Regions from separate parts of the Saccharopolyspora sp. NPDC002376 genome, predicted to be linked through region 1. Evidence: riboswitches for the same ligand, from Rfam matches in the RefSeq annotation. Region 1 holds a riboswitch; the other holds the start of a gene.
What was found. Region 1 has a riboswitch for cobalamin ahead of ACWCO2_RS05250 (putative cobaltochelatase). Riboswitches for the same ligand answer to the same signal wherever they lie in the genome.
Positions count from the first base shown of each region.

Region 2: another riboswitch for cobalamin. It lies ahead of ACWCO2_RS34540 (HoxN/HupN/NixA family nickel/cobalt transporter); the one in region 1 lies ahead of ACWCO2_RS05250 (putative cobaltochelatase).

Region 1 covers NZ_JBSFBZ010000004.1:214,710-219,521, forward strand. Annotated here, with positions in the region: gene ACWCO2_RS05240 (S1 family peptidase) at 1-724, shown strand, start outside; gene ACWCO2_RS05245 (GNAT family N-acetyltransferase) at 843-1,310, shown strand; cobalamin riboswitch at 1,432-1,610, shown strand; gene ACWCO2_RS05250 (putative cobaltochelatase) at 1,652-3,676, shown strand; gene ACWCO2_RS05255 (DUF6346 domain-containing protein) at 3,906-4,812, shown strand, end outside.
Region 2 covers NZ_JBSFBZ010000087.1:12,040-16,851, reverse strand. Annotated here, with positions in the region: gene ACWCO2_RS34550 (pyridoxamine 5'-phosphate oxidase family protein) at 1-112, shown strand, start outside; gene cobA (uroporphyrinogen-III C-methyltransferase) at 231-1,454, opposite strand; gene ACWCO2_RS34540 (HoxN/HupN/NixA family nickel/cobalt transporter) at 1,589-2,641, opposite strand; cobalamin riboswitch at 2,719-2,844, opposite strand; gene ACWCO2_RS34535 (DUF1876 domain-containing protein) at 3,138-3,407, shown strand; gene ACWCO2_RS34530 (hypothetical protein) at 3,659-3,874, shown strand; gene ACWCO2_RS34525 (EamA family transporter) at 3,838-4,170, shown strand; gene ACWCO2_RS34520 (response regulator transcription factor) at 4,160-4,798, opposite strand; gene ACWCO2_RS34515 (sensor histidine kinase) at 4,750-4,812, opposite strand, start outside.

The DNA of each region.
Region 1 (4,812 bases):
GACGGCGAGCGCGGCGGAAGAACCGCAGGCGCGCGTGCTCGGCGGCTCCGAGACCACCACGGAGGAAGCCCCGTGGGTGGTGGCCCTGACCGACGGCTCCGGCCGCCAGTTCTGCGGCGGCGCGCTGGTGACGCCGATCAAGGTCGTCACGGCCGCGCACTGCACGGTCGAACCGCTCACCGGTGGCCAGCGCGACCCGAAGCAGCTGCGCGCGATCTCGGGCCGCCCCGACCTGACCGTCGCGGACGGCGCGGTCGCGGAGGTGGACCGGATCTGGGTGCACCCGGGTTTCCGCGGCTACACCACCGGTGACGACGTGGCGGTTCTGACGCTGCGCGAGCCGATGCCGCAGAAGCAGCTGCCGGTGGTCGACCAGGGCGACACCGAGCACTACCGGCCCGGCACGGTCGGCCGCGTCTACGGCTGGGGCAAGACCAGCGAGCAGGGCTTGCCATCGACGACTCTGCGCTCGGTGGACGTCCCGGTCACGACCGACGACGCGTGCCGCAGCGCCTACTCGAACTACGACCCGCGCAGCATGTTCTGCGCCGGAGTGCCCGAAGGTGGCCGCGATGCCTGCGCCGGGGACTCGGGTGGCCCGATCGTGGCGGACAACCGACTGATCGGGGTCGTCTCCTACGGCACCGGCTGCGGCCGCCCGAACACCCCGGGCGTCTACACCCGCCTGTCCACCTACGCGAACGAACTGGCCGCACAGTTCTGACCCACCGAACCACCGCTCGACCTCCTGCGGGTCGAGCGGTGGTTCGCGGAGTGTTGTTGGCTACTCCCGGTGCTGGTGAATGCGGGTTTTGAGACCCCGCTGTGATATCCAAGTAGGGATGACCCTGCACCCGCTCGCGACCGCCGTCCACCGCGCCTACACCGCGGACTTGGACGCCGAGGACTTCTACCGGATGCTGCGCCTGCGCGTCGACGTGTTCGTCGTCGAGCAGGAGTGCGCCTATCCGGAGTTGGACGGTCGCGACCTGGAGGACGCCACCCGGCACTTCTGGATCGACTCGGCCGACGGTTACGTGCTGGGTTACCTGCGGCTGCTCGAGGATCCCGACGGTGTCTTCCGGATCGGCCGGGTGTGCACCGCCAAGTCCGCGCGCGGGTTGGGGTTGGGCCGCAAGCTGATGCGCGCCGCCGTCGCCGAGGTGCAGAACGCGCCCGCGGTGCTCGCCGCCCAGGTCAACGCGAAGGACTTCTACCGCTCCTTCGGCTTCGTCGAAGACGGGGACGAGTACCTCGAAGACGGCATTCCGCACGTCGACATGCGCCGCGAGCCGCGCCGCCGCTCCTGACGGACGCACCCGTTTCTGCTCGTGAGCGTTTTGCGGTGCTGTGACACCGCGAAGTGCGCACGACCCACGGGCAGTGGCGCACGTCTCGCGGAGGCCGCGGAAGGTTGGTCCGCCGTCGCGGTTCTGCGACGATGCTCCATGATCCGAATGCAAGGGGTGCGGCAGGAAGCCGGTGTGAATCCGGCGCGGTCGGCGCCACTGTGACCGGGGAGCGGCCCTCCCCCGAGAGCCACCGGGGAGACCTGGGAAGGCCGGAGGGGCGCGGTGATCCGGGAGTCAGGACACTGCGATCCCTTGTTCCCGCCACCGGGGCGTCCGCACCCCGAGGAAGGAACACCGGCATGTCCGCTGCTCCGCGCTTCCCCTTCTCGGCCGTCGTCGGCCACGACGATCTCCAGCTGGCGTTGCTGCTCAACGCCGTGCACCCGCGCATCGGCGGAGTGCTGGTTCGCGGCGAGAAGGGCACGGCGAAATCCACCGTGGTGCGCGCGCTCGCGTCGCTGCTGCCGTCGCTGGACGTGGTCGCCGACTGCCGCTTCAGGTGCGCTCCGAGCGACCCCGACCCGCAGTGCCCGGACGGGCCGCACGACTCGACCGCGGTGCAGCGCCCGGCGCAGCTCGTCGAGCTTCCGGTCGGCGCCACCGAAGACCGCCTGATCGGTTCGCTCGACCTGGAGCGCGCGCTGACCGAGGGCGTCCGCGCCTTTCAGCCAGGTCTGCTCGCCGCCGCGCACCGCGGCGTGCTGTACGTCGACGAAGTGAACCTGCTGCACGACCACCTGGTCGACCTGCTGCTGGACGCCGCCGCGATGGGGCGCGCGCACGTCGAGCGGGAAGGTGTCTCGGTTTCGCACGCGGCGTCGTTCTTGCTGGTGGGGACCATGAATCCGGAGGAGGGTGAGCTGCGGCCGCAGCTGCTCGACCGGTTCGGGCTCACCGTGCAGGTCGCGGCGTCGCGGGAGGTCGCGACCCGCACCGAGGTGGTGCGCCGACGACTGGCCTTCGAAGCCGATCCGGCCGGGTTCGCCGCGAAGTGGGCCGATGCCGACGCATCCCTGGCCTCGCGCATCCGCGTTGCGCGGGACCGGGTTGAGCACGTGACACTGCCGGACTCCGAACTTCGCCGAATCTCCGCGCTGTGCGCTTCTTTTGACGTCGACGGGATGCGCGCTGACCTCGTCCTGGCGCGCACCGCGATCGCGCACGCGGCCTGGCGCGGAGCCGACGAAGTTGCTGAGGCTGATGTCGAAGCAGCGGCCCGGCTCGCGTTGCCGCACCGGCGTCGCCGGGACCCGTTCGACGAGCCGGGCATGGCCGAAGACCAGCTGGAACAAGCACTTGCCGAGGCGGCGGAGCACGCCGAGGACGACGAGCCGCCGGAGGGGCCGGACGGCCCCGGAGGCGGTGGTCAGACGCCGGACGAGCCGACGGAGCCGTCAGGCGGAGGCGGCGCGGAGCGCAGCGACGACAAGGAGCGGAGCGACGGGCGGGCGCCGGCGGACAAGGCGCCAGCGGCGCCGACGCCGGCGTTCCGGGCGCGGCTGCTGGAGGTGCCGGGGCTCGGCGACGGGGCGCCGGGACGGCGCTCGCGGTCGCGGTCGCGGAGCGGCCGGACGACACAGTCGTCTACTGTGGAGGGACATGGTGTGCACGTGGCGGCGACCTTGGCCGCTGCGGCGCCGCACCAGGTTGCTCGCGGCCGCAGCGGTCCGGGATTGGTGCTGCGGTCCGATGACCTGCGGCGCGGTATCCGGGAAGGGCGCGAGGGGAACCTGGTGCTGTTCGCGGTCGACGCGTCCGGGTCGATGGCTGCCCGGGAACGGATGTCCGCGGTCAGCGGCGCGGTGTTGTCGCTGCTCAGGGATGCCTACCAGCGGCGCGACAAGGTCGGCGTGGTCACGTTCCGGGGCGACTCGGCGGAACTCGCGTTGCCACCGACGTCCTCTGTGGACATTGCCGCGGCGCGGATGCGCGGGCTGCGCACGGGAGGTCGCACGCCGCTCGCGGACGGTCTGCTGAAGGTTCAGCGGGTGGTGCAGCGCGAGCAGATGCGTGACCCGCAGCGCCGGATCCTCGTCGTGCTGCTGACCGACGGGAGGGCCACGGTGGCGGTGAATTCCGGGCTGAGCGGGCGCAGTCGGGCTCAGCGCGCGGTCGAGGATGCGCTGCGCGCGGCGGGGCTGGTCGCTGAGGCCGGCGCGGCGTCGATCGTGGTGGACTGCGAGAACGGGATGGTCCGGCTGGGGCTGCCCGCACGGATCGCTGCTGCCTTGGGCGGTCCGTGCTTGCGGCTCGAGGAGCTGTCGGCGGAGAACGTCGCCGGAGTGGTGCGCGCGGTTCGCGATGAACGTCCGAATGCCGCTTGATCTCGTTTTGGTTACGAGATCCTTGATTGTGCGTACCCGCCCACTGCCTGGATTGGTACGGTGACTGCCGTCCACCTGACCCCCAGGGGTGGACTTGCGAAGCGCCCCCGCGCTCCCGGCGACCCCCAGGCCGGTCGAGTGCGGGGGCTCTTTTTCGCCCAGCGCGATACCCCGCGCGACCACGATGACCAGCGCCGAAACGCTCGGCACTGCTGAATGCAGGAGGACCATGGGCTCGCAGTCAGCCGCCGACGCTCCGGACTTGGCGGGGGAGTCGGCGCGGAATCCGCGGACACCGCCGTGGCGGGAACCGTGGGCGGACCTGCCAGCTGCGGAGCGGTTCTGGCGGGCTGCTTTCTTGGTGTCCCAAGTGCTGGTGCGCGTTGTGATCGCGCTGGTGTGCTACACGGCTTTCTCCCTTACCAGTGCGTCGGGTTCCGACGGTGTTGTGGCGGACCGCGGTACCGCGTTGGCCACGAACTGCGAGCGCGTGGGCCCGGTCAGCCGCTCCGGTCTGGGGTGGTACTGGGCCTGCGATGCGGAGATCACTTGGTCCGACGGCCGGACGACGCAGAAGAACTTCCAGTCGTCGGAGCTGACCCCGCAGAACATGACCGAACCTGCTCCGGTGGTGTACCGGAAGGTGCGCAACGCGGCGGACCTGATCGCGGTCGATGCGCCGCGGCCGTTCGTCGGGCTGGGGTGGACCCTTCTCATCGCGTTGACCTGCACGATGGTCTACGGCATGTGGATTCCCGGTGTCCCGCCTATGCCTGCTGATCGTCGTGCGGAGCGGCGTCGGCGGATTCGGTTGCAGTGGTGGAACCCGCTGGCTGTGCCGATCGGCTGGGGCCTGGTGATCGCGGGCGGGCTCGGAACCGCTTCTCCGGAATCGACGGGACTTTCGGTGCTGGCGATCGTGCTCGGTTTCGCCGCGCTCGTCGCCGCTTGGGGCATCTCGCTGAACCGCCGGAGGAACGGCGTTCTCGAGCCGAAGGTGTTGCCGCCGGAGCAGACGCGGCGGTGGGGGAAGACGGGGAGTTGGCTGGTCGTCCTCGGCGGCGCGGCCGTCGTGGCGGGGGGTGTGACGAAGCTGCCAGACCTTTTCGGCGTCCTCGGCGCGGTCGCGCTGCCCT
Region 2 (4,812 bases), on a different contig from region 1:
CACACCCGGATTCGTCTACCTCCAGCTCACCCCAACTCGGTTGCAAGCATGGCGCTCCTTCGCCGAGCTCGACGGCAGGACCCTGATGCAGTCCGGCCAGTGGCTGGTCTGACCACGAGGCGATCCGCTTGCAGACACAGTTACCGGAACGACGGAGAAGCGAAGGCTCGCTCCGGGCCGTCGAACACCCGGCAGTCGACAAGCAGATCGGGATTCCCCTGTAGCGGGAACTACCGGCGCGATTCGGGGGCCAGGTCGGCGACCGGGCCGATGACGATGACCGCGGGCGGCTTGATGTCGGCTTCGCGGATCGCCTCGGCGACCTCGCCCAGCGTCGTGCGGAGCGTCTTCTGGTTGCGCGTGGTGCCTTCTTGGACCACGGCGACCGCGGACTTCGGGTTGCGACCGTGCTCCATCAGAACCGCCGCGAACTCCGCGATCCGCTTGACGCCCATCATCAGCACGATGGTTCCGCGCAGCCGTCCCAGCGCCGGCCAGTCCACAAGGGACTGTTCGTCGTGCGGTCCGACGTGCCCGGACACGACCACGACCTCGTGCGCGACACCGCGATGCGTCACCGGCACGTCCGCCGCGGACGGAGCCGCGAAAGCACTGGTGATCCCGGGAACGGCCGTCACCGCGACACCGGCCTCGGCGCACGCCAGCAACTCCTCGAACCCGCGCCCGAACAGGTACGGGTCGCCGCCCTTGAGCCGCACCACGAACTTCCCGGCCTTGGCGTGCTCGATCAGCAGCGAGTTGATGACTTCCTGGTTCGCCGCCCGTCCGTACGGAATCTTCGAAGCGTCGACCACTTCCACGTGCGGACCGAGCTCTTCGAGCAGTTCGCGCGGCGCCAACCGGTCGGTGATCACCACGTCCGCGCGCCCCAGCAGCTGACGCCCGCGCACCGTGATCAAGTCCGGATCGCCCGGCCCGCCACCCACCAGGGCCACACCCGGCGCCGGGGGCTCGGACTTCTCGTCGACCACGCCGGTCCGCAACGCCTCGACGAGCGCGTCACGAACGGCGGCCGAACGCCGGTGCTCGCCACCCGACAGCACGCCAAGCAGCAGCCCGCCGTGCTGCGCCACCGCTGGGGTGACGGCGGTTCCCTGCGAGGCGTCGTCGGCGCGCACGCAGAAGATGCGGTTCTGCTCGGCCTCAGCCGCGACCGCCGCGTTCACCTCGCTGCCGGTCGCACACGCCACGACGTACCAAGCGCCATCGAGGTCGCCGGCCGCGTAAGGGCGCTGGTGCCAGGTCAGCTCGCCCGCTTCGGCCATCGCTTCAACGGCCGGAGTCGCTTCCGGCGCGATGACCTCGACCCGTGCACCGGCGTTGATCAGGCGCGGAACCCGGCGCTGCGCGACGGTGCCCGCGCCGACGACGACCACCCGCTTTCCGGTGAGGTCCAGGCCGGCGAAGTAGTGGTGCTCAAGGTGCTTGGTCATGTCCGTAGTCCAGTCGTGCTCGCCCGGCGACGTCGCCGGGGACTCGTGCTCAAGGGGCTGTTGGCCACTTCGTCGTGGCTCACGATCACCGGTCTGGCCGCTCGGCGCCACCCCGACCAGCCCGTGGACGCCGGTCACGCGCGCTCCGCCCGATCGCGATGGGAGGCGAGGCTCCACCAGAGCGCGGCGCCGCCCCATACTGCCATGAAAACGGCCAGGGTCAGATAGCCGAGCAGTTCGAAGTGGTCGCTGATCGCCGCGATCGGCGTGGTGTTCGGCACGCCGAACTCATCGAGCACACCGGCGAGCACGACCAGCGCGACGACCGCCGCCAGCACCACGGTCAGCGCGGTGGTGGTCACGTTCACCCACAGCCGCCGCAGCGGCTGGGCCAGCGACCAGGCGTAGGCGCGGGACATCAGCATGCCGTCCACGCTGTCCACAGTGCACATGCCCGCGGCGAACAGCAGCGGCAGGCTCAGCACGGCGATCGGCGACAGCTGTCCCGGCGTGACCATGGCCAGCACGGTGATCTCGGTGGCGGTCTGCATGCCGAGACCGAACAGCAGCCCGATGCCGAACAAGTGCCAGGAGCGGGCGACGTTGCGCATCCGTCCGCGCAGCAGCCGCGCGAGCAACCCGCGACGGCCGAGCACCATCTCGACCTCGGTCTCATCGATGTCACCGCGCCGTGCCCGGCGCAGCAGGCGCACCGCGTCGCGCAGGACCAGCGCGTTGAGCACGGCCAGGGTGGTCAGCACCGCGATCACGACCAGGTCCACGACCGTCGAGACCTGCACTCCGGCCTGCTCCGCCCACCCCTGCGCGGCGGGCCCGGCGACGAACGCGACGGCGAACGCGAGGAAGAGCACGACGCTGGCGTGTCCGAGGGCGAACCACATGCCGGTCGAAACCGGACGTCGTCCGCGTTGCATCAGCAGTCTCGTGGCGTCGTCGATCACCGCGACGTGGTCGGCGTCGAAGCCGTGGCGCAGGCCGAGCAGGTACGCCGTGGTGCCCGCTGCGGCAAGCCCGCCCGCCATGCCGAAGTTGTCCTGGTGCAGCAGGTAGGCACCCCAGCCCACCAGGTGCAACGCCCCGACCGCGGCCAGCACGATCGTCGCTTTGCGCCGCTCCTCCGCGCCCCAACCGGCGCGCAGCTGTTCCGTTCCGGATTCCCCAACCATGGGTTCTCCGACCTCCTGGGTTTCCCGCCCGAGGGGCTCGGTGTCCGCGCGCCGCGGTGCGACGCGGGGCCGGCGCGCAGTCTCCTGACTCCCGGATCGACGCGGCACCCCGGCCTTCCAGCTGCGTGGCAGCCGTGGCCTCGGGTGGGGGCCGCTCCCCGGTCACAGTGGCGGGACCGTCCCGGATTCGCACCGGGTTCCTGCACTGTCGGCGGCGAGATCCTTCCGCGATCACCGGCCCCGGGTCAAACCCCGGTGACCGCGATCACCTGAATCACAGTTTCAATTGAAACTGTGATCACCCGTGCCTGGCATTTACAGTTTCAATTGAAACTGTGGTCTGCGGAGCCGGCGGAGCCTCACCGGAAGCCCGCCCACGACTACTCCGAACGGATGAACATCGGCCTTTCGCCGGTCGGGCACCGCGCGCATGCTGGGGGTTACGGCGACCTGAAACGGCCTGCGCCAGCGGGCTGACGGGGACCAGGAGGCCACCATGAACGAGACGCACACGATCACGTTGAACCTGCAGGTCGTGGAGGCGGGATCGAAGACCACCGCCGACGTCGGGTTCACCACCCCGGCCGGTCAGGCGCTGCACGGCCATGGAACCGCGCGACGCCACCCGGACGACCAGGAGGTACCGCAGATCGGCGACGAGATCGCGATCGCCCGCGCCCTGTTCGAACTGGCGCACAAACTGCTGGACAACGCGGCCAAGGACATCGGAGAACGCCTCCACCGCCGCGTGCACCTACCCGCCTGACCACAACGGCGATTTCGCGCGAGACCCCTTCGCGGAAGGCAGATTTCGCGCGAGATCGCCGGTTCACGAGTGCACCTCGAGGGCTTCGCCGACCGCCTTCGCAGCGAGGTCCGCGACGTCTTCGCCCAGCCCCTGACGGACCCGGACGCGCAGCGGAGCCGGTCCGAAGCGAGGTAGATCAGCGACGAGCCCTTCCAGGCGCGGCTTCGCTTGCAGCAGCCCTGCTGCGGGAGCGGTCGAGCCGGGTCCGCGTGGCGGGGCTCGTCCTCGGCATGTTCGCCGTGGTCACCACCCTCGGCGGCCAGGTGCTCGCCGAAGGCGCGCTGAACCCGGGCATCCTGCTCGCCCTGGTCGGGCTCCTCTGCTTCTCCGCAGGCGGCTCTACCAGCAGCGGTTCTGCGGTCCGATCGATCCGCGGGCCGGCGGGGCGGTGCAGTCGGCAGCCGCCGGCGCCGCGGTCGGCGTGATCACGCTGTTCGAGCACCGCCAGGTCACGCACTGGGCGCAGGCCACCGCGGTGCTGGTGATCGGATCCGCCTGCTACCTGCGGGCGGTCGCCGTCGGCGGGGCCAGCCGGGCAAGCGCCCTGTTCAGCAGCGTGCCGCCGGGCGCCGCACTGCTGGCCTGGCCCCTGCTCGGCGAAACCCCCACCCCCGCAGTGGTTCTCGGCATCGCGCTCGGCGCCGCGTCCTGCGTGCTGGGCACCCGTCCGGACAGGGGAGCTCCGGCGGTGCCCGTGCGCCCGCTCGAGCTCACGGCTTGAGGTACTCGAGCACGGCCAGCACGCGGCGGTTGGTGTCCTCGGCGTTCGCCAGGTCGAGCTTGCCGAAGATGCTCGCGATGTGCTTGCTGACCGCGCCTTCGCTGACCACCAGTTCCTGCGCGATCGCCGCGTTGGAACGGCCTTCGGCCATCAGCGCGAGCACGTCGTTCTCCCGCGAGGTCAGCCGCTGCAACGGTGTCGTACGGCGGGCGACCAGCTTAGAGATCACCTCTGGGTCCATCGCGGTGCCACCGGCGGCTACCCGGCGCACCGCGTCGATGAACTGGTCGGCGTTGAAGACCCGGTCCTTGAGCAGGTAGCCGACGCCACCGGTGCCGTCGGCCAGCAGTTCCCGCGCGTACAGCTGCTCAACGTGCTGGGACAGCACCAGCACCGGCAGTCCGGGGATCTCGCGCCGCGCGGACAACGCGGCGCGCAACCCCTCGTCGGTCTGGGTCGGCGGGAGGCGGACATCGACGACAGCCACGTCCGGGCGCTGCTCGATCAGCGCCCGCTCCAGCTCTGGGCCGGTCTCCACGGCGGCCACCACCTCGCAGCCGTGCGCGGTGAGCAGCGTGCTCAGTCCGTCTCGGAGGAGGAAGAGGTCTTCGGCGAGGACAACGCGCACGGGATCTCCATCGT